DNA from 3 places in the Pseudarthrobacter equi genome. Region 1 is predicted to be linked to each of the others. Evidence: riboswitches for the same ligand, from Rfam matches in the RefSeq annotation. Region 1 holds a riboswitch; each other region holds the start of a gene.

Region 1 (5,243 bases):
TGACCGGCTGGGAGGCCCCTGTGGAAATTAAGATCGGCGTGCAGAACGTTGGCCGCGAGATCGTCCTGGAATCAAACCAGGATGCGGAGACCGTGGCCAATGTTGTGGGAGAAGCCATCAAGGGCGGCAGCGAACTGCGCCTCACCGATGACAAGGGGCGCCTGATCATTGTTCCCGGCAACGCGCTGGGCTACGTGGAAATCGGCGCGGAAGAAGTCCGGCGCGTAGGATTCGGCCAGTTCTAGCACCGGCCGGAACTGCCCTGCTTCCCGGAGGAGACCCATGCTTTCCCTGATCATTGTTGTGCTGGCCACCGTTGCGGCCGGCTTCATTGTCTGGGCCAATGACAAGCGTCATGCCAAGTATGGCGCAGGCCTTCCGGCCGGCGTGGCCGTCGGGGTGGCTGCACTGAGCTGGATCATCCTGATGGCGGCGGGATTCGGTTACCTTCCCGGATTGACGTGGCTTCCCTGGGTGTTGCCCATAGTGCTGGGCGCGGCGGCATCCGTCGGGGCAGTGCTTGTCCTGAGCCGCACCCGGGCAAGGAACGATACCCATCGGCTGACCGCCATCCTGAGGCGCTAGTCACCGTTAAACGGCTGTGGCCACCACCTTCAACGGTGGCGGCCACAGTCGTTTAAGCGGTGCAATCCCCTAGGCGGTACATCCCCTGAAGCATCACTGGCTAAAGGAACTCGGCCCGGCCCTCCATGGCGGACGACGCCAGCGCGTGCTCGCGGCGCGGAATGCGCCCGGCTTCCTTCGCCAGCCGCCCGGCGATGACGGCGTGCTTGAACGCCTCACCCATCAGGGCCGGGTTCTGGGCACGGGTCACCGCCGTGGCCAGCAGGACAGCGTCGCACCCAAGTTCCATGGCCAGCGCCGCGTCAGATGCCGTGCCGATCCCTGCGTCCAGGACCACGGGCACGCTTGCCCGGGAAACGATGAGTTCGATGTTGTGCGGGTTGAGGATTCCCAGCCCGGTACCGATAGGAGATCCCAGGGGCATCACTGCGGTAGCACCCAGGTTTTCCAGCCGGAGGGCCAGGACGGGGTCGTCGTTGGTGTAGGCAAAGACTTTGAAGCCGCGGTTGACCAGCTGTTCGGTTGCATCCACCAGCTCAACGGCGTCCGGCAGGAGCGTGTGCTCGTCTGCGATGACCTCCAGCTTCACCCAGTCGGTTTCCAGCGCTTCCCGGGCCAGTTCGGCAGTCAGGACGGCGTCCCGCGCAGTAAAGCAGCCTGCGGTGTTGGGCAGGACCCGGATTCCGTGGTCCACCAGCAGTTGGAACAGGGAGCCCGATTCTGCGGGTGAGTAGCGGCGCATGGCCACGGTGGTGAGGGAGGTTCCGGAGGCAACAAGCGCGGCGCCCAGGCCGTCCAGGCTGGGCGCGCCACCCGTTCCCATGATGAGCCTCGACTCCAGGGCAACGCCGTCGATGACGAGGGCGTCAGGCCTGGCGGGTGCCGCGGAGGTATGGGTGGCCGGTTCGGAAACGGTGTTCGCTTCAATCATGGTGTCAGCCTCCCTGTACTGCGGTGACGAGTTCGACGTCGTCTCCGTCCGCGAGCGCGGTGCCGTGCCATTGGCTGCGGGGCACCACTTCGGAATTGTGAGCTACGGCCACCCCCAGCCTTTGTCCGTCGGTTGCCTGGCCGTCGGCCGCAAGCGCGCGTCCGGTCACCTCGCTGACCAATGCCGTGATGGACGCACCGTCCGCCACGGTGCGGGATGCCCCGTTCAGGGTGATGTTCATGCTGTCTCCTTGATGTTGAATCTGGGGGCCGGGATCCGGCCGGAAAAGCGGTCAGGACTGATCGGCTGCCACCGGGGGTCGGCCTTCCCATCCATCAGGTCGCGGCAGATGGCTGCCGCGGCCGGGGTGAGGAGGACGCCGTGGCGGAAGAATCCTGTGGCAACGATGAGTCCGGGGACATGCGCTGCACTGCCGTCTCCCCCGTCCACGGGCACCCTGCCCAGCAGCGGGGCATTGTCCGGGGTAGCCGGGCGGGCCCGGGCCGTGCATTCGAGCAGTTCCAGCTCTGCGACCGCAGGCACCAGCACCTGGGCGTCGCGAAGCAGCTGGTACACGCCGCCAGCGGACACTGCGCTGGCCGGTCCTGCACCGGCGGGCACTGCACTGGATCCGGCACTCGCCGGCATGGCTCCGAACGCAGTGCCCGCCCCAACCAGGCCGTCCTCCCGCTGGGTGGCGCCGATGACCACGGTTCCGTCCTCGCGTGGAACCAAGTAGACGGGCACACCGCGCACCAGCCCGCGGACGGTGGACGTCAGCAAGGGCTGCAGGTGCGGGGGGACGGACAGCCGCAGGATGTCGCCGTGCACAGGGCGCAAAGGTAACCGGAGTCCCCTCGGCAGGTTCTCCAGGGAGCCCGCCGCCATGCCGTTGGCCACCACCGTTTCGCCGGCGAGCACCAGTCCGCCTCCGGCCAGCCGGACACCAGCCACCGCGCCGTCCGCCCACTCCAGTCCCACTGCCCTGTCCGCCACGGCAAATCCGTCCAGAGCGCCGGCAACCGCAGTGTCTGCAACCGCAGTGCCGGCAACGCCGCTGCCGGCCGGCAGGTGGTTGGCCAGGGCTGCCCGGAAGCACTCCACGAGTCGCCGGGGATCCACCTGGTGGTCTGCCGGGGTATCGAGTGCGCACGCAATGGCGGGGCTGAGCAGCGGTTCCCGGCGCCGGGCCTCACGGACCGTCAGTGGTTCCACGGCGAGTCCATTGGCCTGCTGCACGCCGCGCAGGTCCATCAGTGCCTGCCGGTCGGCGGCGTCGGCGCCAATGGTGAGCGTGGGCGTCGCCAGGAATCCGGAACCGCGGCCTGACACGCGGCTAAGGTCCGCCGCGAACTGCGGCCAGCGCTCCGATGCATCCAGCATGAGGCCCAGGAGCTCTTCCTCTTGGTAATGCAGCTCGCTGACGGGGGCCAGCATGCCTGCCGCCGCCCAACTGGCTCCGGATCCCGGTGCATCGTCGATCAGCACCACGGACCGGCCAGAGCGCCTGGCTTCCCAGGCGATGCCATGGCCTATGACGCCCCCGCCGATCACTGCTACGTCGGCGGCTATTGCCGGGACAGCGGCTGGCTCTGCGATGCTGTCCGGAGGGCTTTCGGGGATGCCCATGGTGTCTCCTTCCCTACGCCGGCATTAACCGGATCAGGTCAAGCGGTCGGCTCTGACGCCCTCTCAGCCCGGCGCTTTGTGACAGCTGCCGCGGGCTCCCGCAGTACGAGGCAAGTGTAGAGGAACTAGGCTTGCAGCCATGAATGTGTCCCACTCCCCTGCCCCTGCCGCAGCACCCGGCACCGATGCCTTCACCACCGCGGCGGGTAACGGCGCACTGAAATCCGCACGCCTCTACCTCTGCACGGATGCGCGCCGCGGACGGGGCGACTTCGCCGGGTTCGTGGACGCCGCGTTCGAAGGCGGCGTGGACATCATCCAGCTGCGGGACAAGTCCATCGAGGCGGCCGAGGAGCTGGACCTGCTGGCGGTCCTCAAGGAATCAGCCCAGCGGCACGGGCGGCTGTGGGCCGTCAACGACCGCGCGGACATTGCGGTCCTGTCCGGTGCCCCCGTTTTCCACGTGGGCCAGAAGGACCTGCCGGTACCGGCCGCAAGGACGCTGCTCAACGGCAACGCGGCCATCGGCCTGTCAAGCCACACGCCGGAGCAGGTGGACGCCGCGCTGGCCGACGCCGCAGGACCTGCCGGCCTCGACTACTTCTGCGTGGGCCCGCTCTGGGCCACCCCCACCAAACCCGGCCGGGCCGCCGTCGGCCTGGAACTGGTGAAGTATGCGGCCGCGAAGGCGCCCAGTGACGTGCCGTGGTTCGCGATCGGCGGGATCGACCACTCCAACGTGGACCAGGTGGTCGCGGCCGGAGCGTCAAGGATCGTGGTGGTCCGCGCCATCACCGACGCTGCCGATCCCGCTGCTGCCGCTGCCTCGCTTCGTTCTGCACTGGACTCCGCGGCTTCCTGAAGCCGCGGACGTCCCACAACCCGGTTTCCCGAACGCACCGCGGTCCGCGGCAACCCGTCACGACCGCGCCCGCATCGATTCCCTGCGAAATCGCATGACTTGGGGTTAGGCTGATTTTCGTGTCACATCATCGGCTGGCTCCCAACGTCCATGAGCGCACCAATGCCCTGGAAGAGGCCCTGGCCGCGCTGCGGACGGAGCTGGAACTTCCGGGCCCCTACCCCGGTGACGCGGTCAAGGACGCCGAGGCCGCGGTGGCCGCGCTGCGCCTGCCGGACTACGACCTGACCGCGGTGGAGTTCGTCACCATCGATCCGGCGTCGTCCACGGACCTGGACCAGGCCCTCTTCATCGAAACGGACGACGACGGCGGGTACCACGTCCTGTACGCCATCGCCGATGTCCCCGCGTTCGTTGCGCCCGGCGGACCCCTGGATGCCGAAACCCGGCGCCGGGGCCAGACGTTCTACGCCCCGGACGGGCGTATTCCCCTGCACCCTGAAGTCATCAGCGAGGGCGCCGGGAGCCTCCTGCCGGACCAGGACTGCTCGGCCTTCGTCTGGGATTTCCGGCTCGACGGCAACGCCGAGGTCACGACCGTCGGTGTCCGCCGGGCACGCGTTCGAAGCCGCGCGAAACTCAGCTACAAGGGTGCCCAGGCTGACCTGGACGCCGGTACTGCCTCTCCCCTGCTGGGCCTGCTGAAGGAAGTTGGGCTCAAGCGTGTCCGCCTTGAACGCGCCCGCAACGGCGCAAGCCTGAACATGCCGGACCAGGAGATCGTCCAGCTGCCCGATGGCGGCTACCGCATTGCTGCTGCTCCCCAGCTGCCGGTGGAGGACTGGAACGCCCAGATTTCCCTGATGACGGGGATGGCCGCCGCCAAGATCATGCTCGATGCCAAGGTGGGGATCCTGCGCACCATGCCGCCACCGGATGAGCGTTCCCTGCACCATTTCCGGCTGCAGACGGAAGTGCTGGGCAAGCCCTGGGACGGCGAGGTGGGATACGGGGAATACCTGCGGACCCTTGACCCAACGGACCCCCGGCAGCTGGCCATCATGCACTCGGCCGGCATGCTCTTCCGCGGCGCCGGTTACACCGCCTTTGATGGCAACGTTCCGGAGGCCGCGGTCCAGGCAGCCATCGGCGATGCGTATGCCCACACCACAGCGCCGCTGCGCCGCCTGGTGGACCGCTTTGTGCTGGTGACCTGCGAGGCGTTGAGCAACGGAG
Region 2 (5,243 bases), 450 kb from region 1:
GAGCACTTTGTCTCCAAGACCCAGCAGGACTCGCTGATCGGCAACGTCTACCTGGGCAAAGTCCAGAACGTGCTGCCCTCCATGGAGGCTGCCTTCGTGGACATCGGACGCGGCCGCAACGCCGTCCTTTACGCGGGCGAAGTGAACTGGGAAGCCGTCAACCTTGAAGGCAAGCAGCGCCGTATCGAGAACGCGCTGAAGTCAGGCGACACCGTCCTGGTCCAGGTGACCAAGGACCCCGTGGGCCACAAGGGCGCCCGCCTGACCAGCCAAATCTCGCTGCCGGGCCGCTACCTCGTGTACGTCCCCGGCGGTTCCATGACCGGAATCTCCCGCAAGCTGCCCGACGTCGAGCGGAACCGGCTCAAGCGCATCCTCAAGGACCGCCTGCCCGAGCAGGCGGGCGTCATTGTGCGCACGGCGGCCGAAGGGGCGTCCGAAGAGGAGCTGACCCACGACATCAACCGGCTCCGCGCCCAGTGGGAAGGCATCGAAAGCCAGTCCTCCTCCACCAAGGTCCTGGCTCCGGAGCTGCTGTACGGCGAGCCCGACCTCACCATAAAGGTGGTCCGTGACGTCTTCAACGAGGACTTCTCCAAGCTGATCGTCTCCGGCGAGGACGCCTGGGACACCATCGAGGCCTACGTCACCTATGTGGCGCCGGACCTGGTGGGACGCCTGGAAAAGTGGACCAAGGACCAGGACATCTTCGCTGCCTGGCGGATTGATGAGCAGATCCACAAGGCCCTCGAACGCAAGGTGTTCCTGCCCTCCGGCGGCTCACTGGTGATCGACCGGACCGAAGCCATGACCGTGGTGGACGTCAACACCGGCAAGTTCACCGGCAGCGGCGGCAACCTCGAAGAAACCGTCACGAAGAACAACCTTGAAGCGGCCGAGGAAGTGGTGCGCCAGCTGCGGCTGCGCGACATCGGCGGCATCATCGTGATCGACTTCATCGACATGGTCCTGGAATCGAACCGCGACCTCGTCCTGCGCCGCATGGTGGAATGCCTGGGCCGCGACCGGACCAAGCACCAGGTGGCGGAAGTCACCTCGCTGGGACTCGTCCAGATGACCCGCAAGCGCATGGGCACCGGGCTCCTGGAAGTCTTCGGCGAGCAGTGCGAAGCCTGCGCGGGCCGCGGCGTCGTCACCCATGACGACCCCGTAGAGCACCGCCGCGCCAACATCGTGGCAGCCGAGCAGCACGTCCACCGCTCAGACAACCGCTCCGATTCCCGCACCAACGGGAACCGAAACGAGGGCAACCGCAGCGAGGGCCAGCGCAGTGAGGGTCAGCGCAACGAGGGCCAGCGCACCGACAGCAGCCAGGAAGGTACGCGCGGCGAACGCAAGCGCCGCCGTGGACGTGGCGGCCAGCCGGTCGAACAGGCACCCGCACCCGCAGCGGTGGCTGCCCACCCCGTCCAGCCGGACCCGCACGAGGCCGAACGCCATGCCAAGGCTGAAGCCACCAGGCTGGCCCTGGCCAACATTGCTGCTGCTGCCCACGCCGCACACCTGCATGATGATGAGGTGGCGGCCCGGCTGGCCCCCGCCCAGCAGGACGCGGGCACAACGGAGAAGCACGACGACGGGACGCCGGCACGCCCGGCAGCTGTCCTGACGTTCGGCGGCGAGAAGGTCGCGCTGCCCTTCGTTGAGCACGCAGACGAGCACCAAGCCTCGCCTGCGCTGTCGCTTGACCGGCTTGCCGAAGCGTTTGCCCACCTGGGCCAGCCGGCTTCGCCTGTTGGCAGCCAGCCACAGGAGTCCGGGACGGCCCAGGCCGCGCCGGCCACCCCCGAACCGGCGGAGGCAGCGGTTGCGGCACCCCAGCAGCCCGTTGCGCCTGCCGCCCCCGACCTGTCCCGGCAGCGCCGTCCGCGGCGTAACCGGAGTGCAAGCAGGGCGCAGGGCGCAGCCAACGAGACCACCGTGGAACACCATGAGAACGTCCCGTCGGCCAGCGAAGGCCACTCCCATGCCGCCAAAGCGCCCCAGCCCGCAGCGCCGGCAGAGCCGGCAGCCAAAGCCGATGCGCCCATCATCCTTGGCGTAGGGGTTCCTGCTTCCGAGCTCTGACCCTGCCCAGGCACTGCAGATGCCCGGCCCTCCACTCCTGTGGTGGGGCCGGGCATCTGCCGTTAACGGGGAACGGCCCTCAGCAGCGCACTTAACAGGTGCAGTCACCTTTCGGTTGACTGCCGTCCAGCGGCTAGGCTGGGGAACCGACACGGGGTGCCGCGCACCAGGCCCGGCTGAGATCCACACCCGTTGAACCTGTCCGGTTAGTACCGGCGAAGGGATGTCTCTTTTGTCTTCGACCCTTGCCATGCCCGCAGCCACCCCGCTCCCGAATCCCTCCGCAACCGTAATGCCGGCTGCCGTACGGGACGTGCCCCGGGTCCTTGCCATCGCGGGCTCGGACCCCTCCGGTGGGGCCGGCATCCAGGCGGACCTCAAAAGCATCGCGGCCCACGGCGGTTACGGCATGGCCGCCATCACTGCCCTCACCGCCCAGAACACCCGCGGGGTGACCGCCGTCCATGTTCCTCCGGCATCCTTTTTGGCACAGCAGCTGGCGGCCATCAGCGACGACATCCACGTTGACGCCGTCAAGATCGGCATGCTGGGCGACGCCGAAGTGATCGATGCCGTGCGCACCTGGCTGGAGAAGGTGCGCCCCGCCGTCGTTGTCCTGGACCCCGTCATGGTTGCCACCAGCGGAGACCGGCTGTTGCAGGAGAGTGCCGAAGCCGCGCTCCGCAGCCTGGTGCCGCTGGCCCACCTTGTCACCCCCAACCTGGCCGAACTGGCCATGCTGCTGGAAGAAGACGTACAGGACACGTGGGAGGCAGCCCTGGAACAGGGCAGGCGGCTTGCTGATGCCACCGGTGCTGCCGTGCTGGTCAAGGGTGGCCACCTGCAAGGCAGCAGCTGCCCGGACGCCTTGGTTGGCCCGGCCGGCATGCTATCCGCAGACGTAGTGGAAATCCCGGGGGAGCGGGTGGCAACGCGGAACAGCCATGGCACAGGCTGTTCCCTGTCCTCCGCCATGGCCACGGTCCAGGCGCAGGTAGGCAACTGGGAAGTGGCCCTACGGGAAGTGAAACCCTGGCTTGCGGGGGCGCTGGCGGCGTCCGCCGTACTGGAGGTGGGAACCGGCAACGGGCCCGTTCACCATTTCCACCACATCCGCCAAGCGCTTCGGCCAGGCGACTTTACGGCGCAGCTGCGGAAAGATGCCGACGCCCACCTTGAGTCGATCTACGCCCTGGGTTTCCTCCGGGCCCTGGCCTCGGGGACACTTCCGGAAAGCCAGTTCGCGTATTACCTTGCGCAGGATGCCATCTACCTGAACGGGTATTCGCGAGTCCTCGCCCGGGCCAGCGCGCTGGCTCCCACGGAAGCCGAGCAGCTGTTCTGGGCGGCGTCGGCCCAGCAGTGCCTCGAAGTGGAGTCGGAACTGCACCGTTCCTGGCTCAGCACCCGCACCGTCCGTCCCGAACTGGGTCCTGTCACCAAGGCCTACGTGGACCACCTGACGGCTACTTCGGCGTCGGGCAGCTATGCAGTCCTGGCAGCGGCTGTCCTGCCGTGCTTCTGGCTGTACGCGGACGCCGGGAAGACGCTCCATGCCAGGTTCCTCGCCGACGGGGAACCGGCAGGACACCCCTACGCCGACTGGCTCCGCACCTATGCCGACGAGGATTTCGCGGAGGCAACGCGCCGGGCCATCGCCGTGGTGGACGAAGCGGCACGCAAGGCTTCCGATGACGAGCGGCACGCCATGGTTACCGCTTTCCGGCAGTCCTGCCGGCTGGAAGTGGAGTTCTTCGACGCGCCGCGGCTCCACGCCTGAACCTGCCCGGGCCGTGCTGCCGGTACTATGGTCTGGCACGGCCCCGGTGGCGGACGATGTCTGTGGTTCCTATCACAGCCGACCCGCCGGAGCCAGCCTCATTTGCGGCCGGAGACGGAATTAGCGTATTCTGGATCTTCGGTGCTTACGCCAACACTTGGGTTATGACCCCGGGAACATGCCAGCGTGGAAAACACAAGGCAGTCCTGCGGGATAACTCATGGAGACCTTCGGGGAATCCACGGCGTTGAGGCACAGCGGGAACCCAGCCAAACAGTGCAACGGGTGCCGCACGCAATTTTAGTTATAAACGTCGAGAGAAGTGAGTTCCCAAGTGGTGTACGCGATTGTCCGCGCAGGCGGCCGCCAAGAGAAGGTTTCCGTTGGAGACTTCGTTACCCTGAACCGCGTCGCCGGTGGGGCTGGCAGCACCATCGAGCTGCCCGCACTGCTCCTGGTTGATGGTGACAAGATCACCACTGCCGCTGCTGACCTGGCCAAGGTGACCGTTACGGCTGAAATCCTCCAGGACCTCCGTGGTCCTAAGATTGTCATCCAGAAGTTCAAGAACAAGACCGGGTACAAGAAGCGCCAGGGTCACCGTCAGGAACTGACCAAGGTCAAGATCACTGGCATCAAGTAACCACCGGTTACTGTTCAGGTTTTCAGCAGATTCCCCAGAATTTAAAGGCAGGCATTTCAGATGGCACATAAAAAGGGCGCGAGCTCCACTCGCAACGGTCGTGACTCCAACGCACAGTACCTCGGCGTCAAGCGCTTCGGCGGCCAGGTAGTTTCCGCCGGCGAGATCATCGTCCGCCAGCGTGGCACCCACTTCCACCCGGGCGCCGGCGTTGGCCGTGGCGGCGACGACACCCTGTTCGCACTGACCCCGGGCGCCGTTGAATTCGGCACCCGCCGCGGTCGTCGCGTCGTCAACATCGTTGCTGCTGCAGCTGCAGAGTAACAACCAGTTCTGAAGCGGTGGAGCGGGCCAGTTGGCCCGCTCCACTGCTCTTTTAAGCGCATTACAATCGATAGGGCGTCCATGGGCGCCCACACGACACTGAGGAGATTTACGTGGCCAGCTTTGTAGACCGGGTAGTACTGCACGTATCCGGCGGTACCGGCGGCCACGGTTGCGTCTCCGTCCACCGCGAGAAGTTCAAGCCCCTCGGCGGGCCCGACGGCGGCAACGGCGGCAACGGCGGCGACGTCATCCTCCGCGTGGACCACCAGACCACCACCCTCCTCGACTACCACCACGCCCCGCACCGGCACGCCACCAACGGCGGTCCCGGCATGGGCGACTGGCGCGGCGGCAAGAACGGCGAAACCCTGATCCTGCCTGTCCCCGACGGCACTGTGGTGAAGT
Region 3 (5,243 bases), 360 kb from region 1:
GTGTGCACGTCTCCGAGGTCAACGGCCTGCTGGAACGCTTCGCGCAGGCCCAGAAGATGATGAAGAAGATGGCCCAGGGCGGCATGCCCGGGATGCCGGGGATGCCAGGCCTCCCCGGTGCCGGCGGCGGGGCCCGGAAGAACGCGAAGAACGCGCCGAAGAAGAAGGCCCGGTCCGGAAACCCGGCCAAGGCCGCGCAGGAACGCAAGGACGCCGAAGCCCGGCGCGCCAACGCATCCAAGGCGCTGCCCACCGGAGCTTCCTTTGGCCAGCAGTCCGGTGACTTTGACCCGTCCCAGCTGAACCTGCCCAAGGGCTTCGACAAGTTCCTGGGCAACTAGGAACACTGCCGCCTAGTAGCGCCAAGTGTCGTTGGAAACGTCCCAACGACACTTGGCGCTATTTCGTTAAGATGCCGGCGCCGTGGAATAGGGTTGGGGGATGTTCAAGCAGAGGGTAGTGTTCGTGCACGGCTCGGGGAGCTTCGGCGCCGCCGCCTGGCCCCGGCAGCACGGCATGGCGTTGATGTACGACGCCCTGTTCCTCCGCCGGCACGGATACCACAGCACCGCCGAACCCCTGGAGTCCTCCTTTGCGGAGGACACGGCCATCGTGCTGCGTTCCCTGGGCGATGACGGGCGGGGTGCTGCCGGCGGACACGTTGTGGCCCATGCGCAGGGAGCCATTCCGGCCATGATGGCGGCCGTGGAGCGCCCGGACCTCGTGCATTCGCTGACCCTGGTGGAGCCGGCCTGCCTGTCCCTCACCGCGGAGCTGCCCGCAACAGCCGCCCACATCCGGATGATGAAACCGCTGTTCGACGTCCGCCACCAACTCAGCGACGAGGACTTCCAGCGGGAGTTCGTCCGCCGCGTCTACGCCGCAGACCTGCACCAGCCAGCCACCCTGGAGGAGAAGCGCTCTGCCCGCCGGCTGCGGCTGCAGTCACCCTCATGGGAGGCGCCACTTCACATCGTCCCAGGAGTCCCCACCCTTGTCCTCACCGGGGGTTGGGAACCGCTGTACGAAGAAATCGCCGGGTACCTGAGGGAGACCGGTGCCCTGCACCGTGTCGCCGCCGGCGGGCACCGGCCCCACGACTCAGCGGACGGCAACCGGGCAATCCGGCAGTTCCTCGCCGAGGTCAGCCGGAGTGAACCGGCCCGGGCGTCCTAGCCGCCCGGGGCCGGCCACAGCAACCGCCGGTCACCGCCGGCGGCAGGCTCAGCTTCCGGCCGGGACTTTCAGCTCGGGAAGGTACACCTTGCCGCCGGATTCCAGGAACTCCTGGCTCTTCGCCCGCATCCCGGACGCCGCCTCTGCTATCGCGGCCTGGGCCTCCGCCGACCCGTACTCGTTGCGGATGTCCTGGCTGATCCGCATCGAGCAGAACTTCGGCCCGCACATGGAGCAGAAGTGTGCCGTCTTGGCGGGCTCGGCCGGCAGCGTTTCATCATGGAACGCTTCGGCCGTCTCGGGGTCGAGCGAGAGCGCGAACTGATCCCGCCAGCGGAACTCGAACCTGGCCTTGGACAACGCGTCGTCCCGTTCGTGCGCTCCGGGGTGGCCCTTGGCCAGGTCAGCGGCGTGCGCGGCGATCTTGTAGGTGATGACCCCGGTCTTCACGTCGTCCCTGTCGGGCAGTCCCAGATGCTCCTTGGGCGTGACATAGCAGAGCATGGCGGTGCCGTAGCGGGCGATCTCGGTGGCGCCGATGGCTGATGTGATGTGGTCGTAGCCGGGAGCTACATCGGTGACCAGCGGCCCCAGGGTATAGAACGGCGCACCCTTGCACAGTTCCTGCTGGCGCTCTACGTTCTCCCGGACCAGGTGGAACGGGACATGGCCCGGCCCCTCCACCATCACCTGCACGTCATGCTTCCAGGCGCGCTCCGTCAGCTCGGCCAGCGTGTCCAGTTCCGCGAACTGCGCAGCGTCGTTGGCATCCGCGGTGGCACCGGGGCGCAGGCCGTCACCCAGCGAGAACGCGACGTCGTACCGGGCAAAGATTTCACACAGCTCATCGAAGTGCGTGTAGAGAAAATTCTCCTGGTGGTGCGCCAGGCACCAGCCCGCCATGATCGACCCGCCCCGGGACACGATGCCGGTAACCCTGTTGGCGGTCAGCGGCACGTAGCGGAGCAGGACGCCGGCGTGGACAGTCATATAGTCCACGCCCTGTTCACACTGTTCTATGACGGTGTCGCGGAAGATTTCCCACGTGACGGCGTTCGCCTCGCCGTTGACCTTTTCCAGGGCCTGGTAGATGGGCACGGTGCCGATCGGCACGGGGGAGTTGCGGATGAGCCACTCCCTGGTGGTGTGGATGTCGTCGCCCGTGGACAGGTCCATCACCGTATCGGCACCCCACCGCGTGGCCCACTGCAGCTTGTCCACCTCCTCGGCGATGGAACTGGTCACGGCGGAGTTGCCGATGTTGGCGTTGATCTTCACCAGGAAAGCCTTGCCGATGATCATCGGTTCGGACTCCGGATGGTTGATGTTGTTGGGGATGATGGCCCGTCCGGCCGCCACCTCACTCCGGACCAGTTCCGGATCACACTTTTCCCGCAGCGCCACGAACCGCATCTCCGGCGTCACCACGCCCTTCCGGGCATAGTGCATCTGGGTGACAGTCCGGCCGTCGACGGCGCGGCGGGGCACCGGGCGCCCGCCTTTCCATTCCGCGGAGGCGGCGCCGCGGCTTACGGCCGAGCGGCCGTCGTCGAGCAGGTTCCGTTCCCTTCCGCTGTACTCTTCCGTGTCAGCGCGCGCCTCAATCCATTCCGACCGGAAGGGGCTGAGGCCGCGCACGGGATCGCTTCCCGGCCCCGCTGTCCGGTAGGTGCGGAAAGGGGCGTTTGGCTGCCCGTTGGGCGAGGGCTCCAGCGCGATCTCCGTGACCGGGACACGGATCCCGTGCTCCGGATCATCGATGTAGGCCAGCGAGTGCGACTTCAGGGACTGGGTGACAGGCGCTTCAGGCGTGGCTCCGGCGGGGTGGTTTTGGGCAGGGGGCAGCACTGTTTTGGGTGTATTCAAGGAATACTCACTTCCTTCGCCGGCATTACCCGGACAGGTTCGACGGTCGCAGGCCGCGTCAGCCCGATCTCAGCCCCTGCAGGGGCACCCGTGTGGTCAGGAACGAAGCTACCACACGCCCTGCAGGGACAAGCGCTAACGGCCCTGTCACATTTGCCGGTGCTAGCCTGACCGGGCAGGAAGAGGAGGCATCCATGCCCTACATCATTGGTTTCAGCGGCACCGCCCTCACGGGACCGGACAGCGAAAGGCACGGCCTCTGGTCCGTGGACGGACGCCTGACGTTTACCCGCCCGGAGGCCGGTCCGGACGTTGTACTCGACGGCTGGGTGCTGCCCGGCTTCGTCGACGCCCACTGCCACATCGGCCTGGGCCCTGCCGGGCCGGTGGACGCCGGGGAGGCCGAAGCCCAGGCCCGTGCCGACCTGGACTCAGGCACCCTGCTGATCCGGGACGCGGGATCGCCCGCCGACACCCGGTGGATGCAGGGTGGCCGCGACTTTCCGCTGCTGATTCGGGCCGGCAGGCACGTCGCCCGGACCCGCCGCTACCTCCGGGGCTTCGCCCAGGAGGTCGAGCCTGAAGGCCTTGTGGAGGCCGTGCGCAAGCAAGCCCGCGACGGCGACGGCTGGGTCAAGCTCGTCGGGGACTGGATCGAGCGGAGCGCCGGCGACCTCGCACCCTCCTTTCCCGCCGGCGTCGTCCGTGATGCGATCAGTGCCGCACACGACGAAGGTGCCCGCGTCACCGCCCACTGCTTCGCCGAAGACACCCTGGACCAGATGCTCGACGCCGGGATCGACTGCGTCGAACACGCCACCGGCCTGCTGCCCCGGCACCTGCCGCGGTTTGTGGAGCAGGGCGTCCCCATCGTTCCGACGCTGGTCAACATCGCCACGTTCCCTGATATTGCCGCCCAAGCCAGGCCCAAGTTTCCGGTGTACGCCGACCACATGCTGGCGCTCTGGGAACGACGGCTGGAACGCATAGGGGAGGCCTGGGAAGCCGGAGTGCAGATCTTCGCCGGAACGGACGCCGGCAGCGTGATCCGTCACGGAAGGATTGCGGACGAAATCCTTGCCCTGCACGCGGCTGGGTTGCCCGCAGCCGAGGCGCTCAACGCGGCCAGCTGGGCCGCCCGGGCCTGGCTGGGTGCTGACGGGCTGACGGAAGGGGCGCGGGCCGACGTCGTGCTGTTCCGGAACGATCCCCGGAGGACCCTGGACACCGTGGCGCACCCATCCCACGTGGTTTTGGGTGGCCGCGTGGTCCGCTAAGCACAACATCCACCCCGCACTTGGAATAAATTGAAGCTTCAAGTAATTTTAACTCATGACAGGCCGCCTCATCCGGACGGCCTCCAGTAGAGGGAGCGTTCAATGAGTGCAGAAGCCACCAGCCAGGATCTTCTTCCTGCCGACCTCGCCATGGGCACCGTGATGCTCAAGGTCGGCAACATGAAGGTCATGACCGACTACTACCAGCGCGCACTGGGGCTCGAGGTGGTCGCTGAGCAGGACGGCGGCCTCTACCTCGGCCGCCTCGGCAAGCCCCTGGTCCATCTCGCCCCGGCCCCCGGCCTCACCATCCCCGGCAGGGGAGAAGCCGGCCTGTTCCACACGGCCCTCCTGTTCGAAGACCAGGCGGCGCTCGCCGCCACGGTGGCCACCGCAGCCCAGTTCGAGCCCCGCTCGTTCACGGGCAGCGCCGACCACCTGGTCAGCGAGGCCTTCTACTTCAGTGATCCCGAAGGCAACGGCATCGAGCTCTACTGGGACCGCCCGCGAAGCAACTGGTCCTGGAACGGCACCGACGTGGTCATGGACAGCCTGGCGCTGCCGCCCCAGCGCTACCTGGAACAGCACCTCTCCGAAGAATCCCTCCAGGGGCAGCGGCAGACCACCGCCGGAGTGGGCCACGTCCACCTCCAGGTAGGCGACGTCCAGTCCGCCCGCGACTTCTACGTGGGAACGCTCGGGTTCGAAAAGACCGCCGGCTGGCACGGGCAGGCCCTCTTCGTCTCCGCGGGCCGCTACCACCACCACATGGCCATGAACGTCTGGAACAGCCGCGGCGCCGGTCCGCGGAAAGACACCCTTGGCCTCGGCGAGGTCCTCATCGAGGTGCCGTCCGGTGACGACGTCGGCGCGCTCGCTGACCGCCTGAAGGTCGCCGGGGTCTCCTCGCACCACACCGGGGCT

Evidence for each region. A riboswitch is a leader RNA that binds a small molecule or an ion and turns the genes downstream of it on or off. The one in region 1 is predicted to bind thiamine pyrophosphate.
Region 2: linked by a shared signal. The riboswitch ahead of BLT71_RS12485 (bifunctional hydroxymethylpyrimidine kinase/phosphomethylpyrimidine kinase) and the one ahead of BLT71_RS14550 (FAD-dependent oxidoreductase) in region 1 are both predicted to bind thiamine pyrophosphate.
Region 3: linked by a shared signal. The riboswitch ahead of thiC (phosphomethylpyrimidine synthase ThiC) and the one ahead of BLT71_RS14550 (FAD-dependent oxidoreductase) in region 1 are both predicted to bind thiamine pyrophosphate.

The regions. Positions count from the first base shown of each region.
Region 1 covers NZ_LT629779.1:3,219,915-3,225,157, forward strand. Annotated here, with positions in the region: gene BLT71_RS14530 (DUF3107 domain-containing protein) at 21-245, shown strand; gene BLT71_RS14535 (hypothetical protein) at 283-585, shown strand; gene BLT71_RS14540 (thiazole synthase) at 686-1,516, opposite strand; gene thiS (sulfur carrier protein ThiS) at 1,521-1,757, opposite strand; gene BLT71_RS14550 (FAD-dependent oxidoreductase) at 1,754-3,145, opposite strand; TPP riboswitch at 3,139-3,257, opposite strand; gene thiE (thiamine phosphate synthase) at 3,285-4,007, shown strand; gene BLT71_RS14560 (RNB domain-containing ribonuclease) at 4,127-5,243, shown strand, end outside.
Region 2 covers NZ_LT629779.1:2,772,399-2,777,641, reverse strand. Annotated here, with positions in the region: gene BLT71_RS12490 (Rne/Rng family ribonuclease) at 1-2,088, shown strand, start outside; TPP riboswitch at 2,231-2,329, shown strand; gene BLT71_RS12485 (bifunctional hydroxymethylpyrimidine kinase/phosphomethylpyrimidine kinase) at 2,339-3,868, shown strand; gene rplU (50S ribosomal protein L21) at 4,203-4,511, shown strand; gene rpmA (50S ribosomal protein L27) at 4,572-4,835, shown strand; gene obgE (GTPase ObgE) at 4,949-5,243, shown strand, end outside.
Region 3 covers NZ_LT629779.1:2,857,466-2,862,708, reverse strand. Annotated here, with positions in the region: gene ffh (signal recognition particle protein) at 1-341, shown strand, start outside; gene BLT71_RS12920 (alpha/beta fold hydrolase) at 442-1,176, shown strand; gene thiC (phosphomethylpyrimidine synthase ThiC) at 1,225-3,042, opposite strand; TPP riboswitch at 3,037-3,144, opposite strand; gene BLT71_RS12910 (amidohydrolase family protein) at 3,237-4,319, shown strand; gene BLT71_RS12905 (VOC family protein) at 4,422-5,243, shown strand, end outside.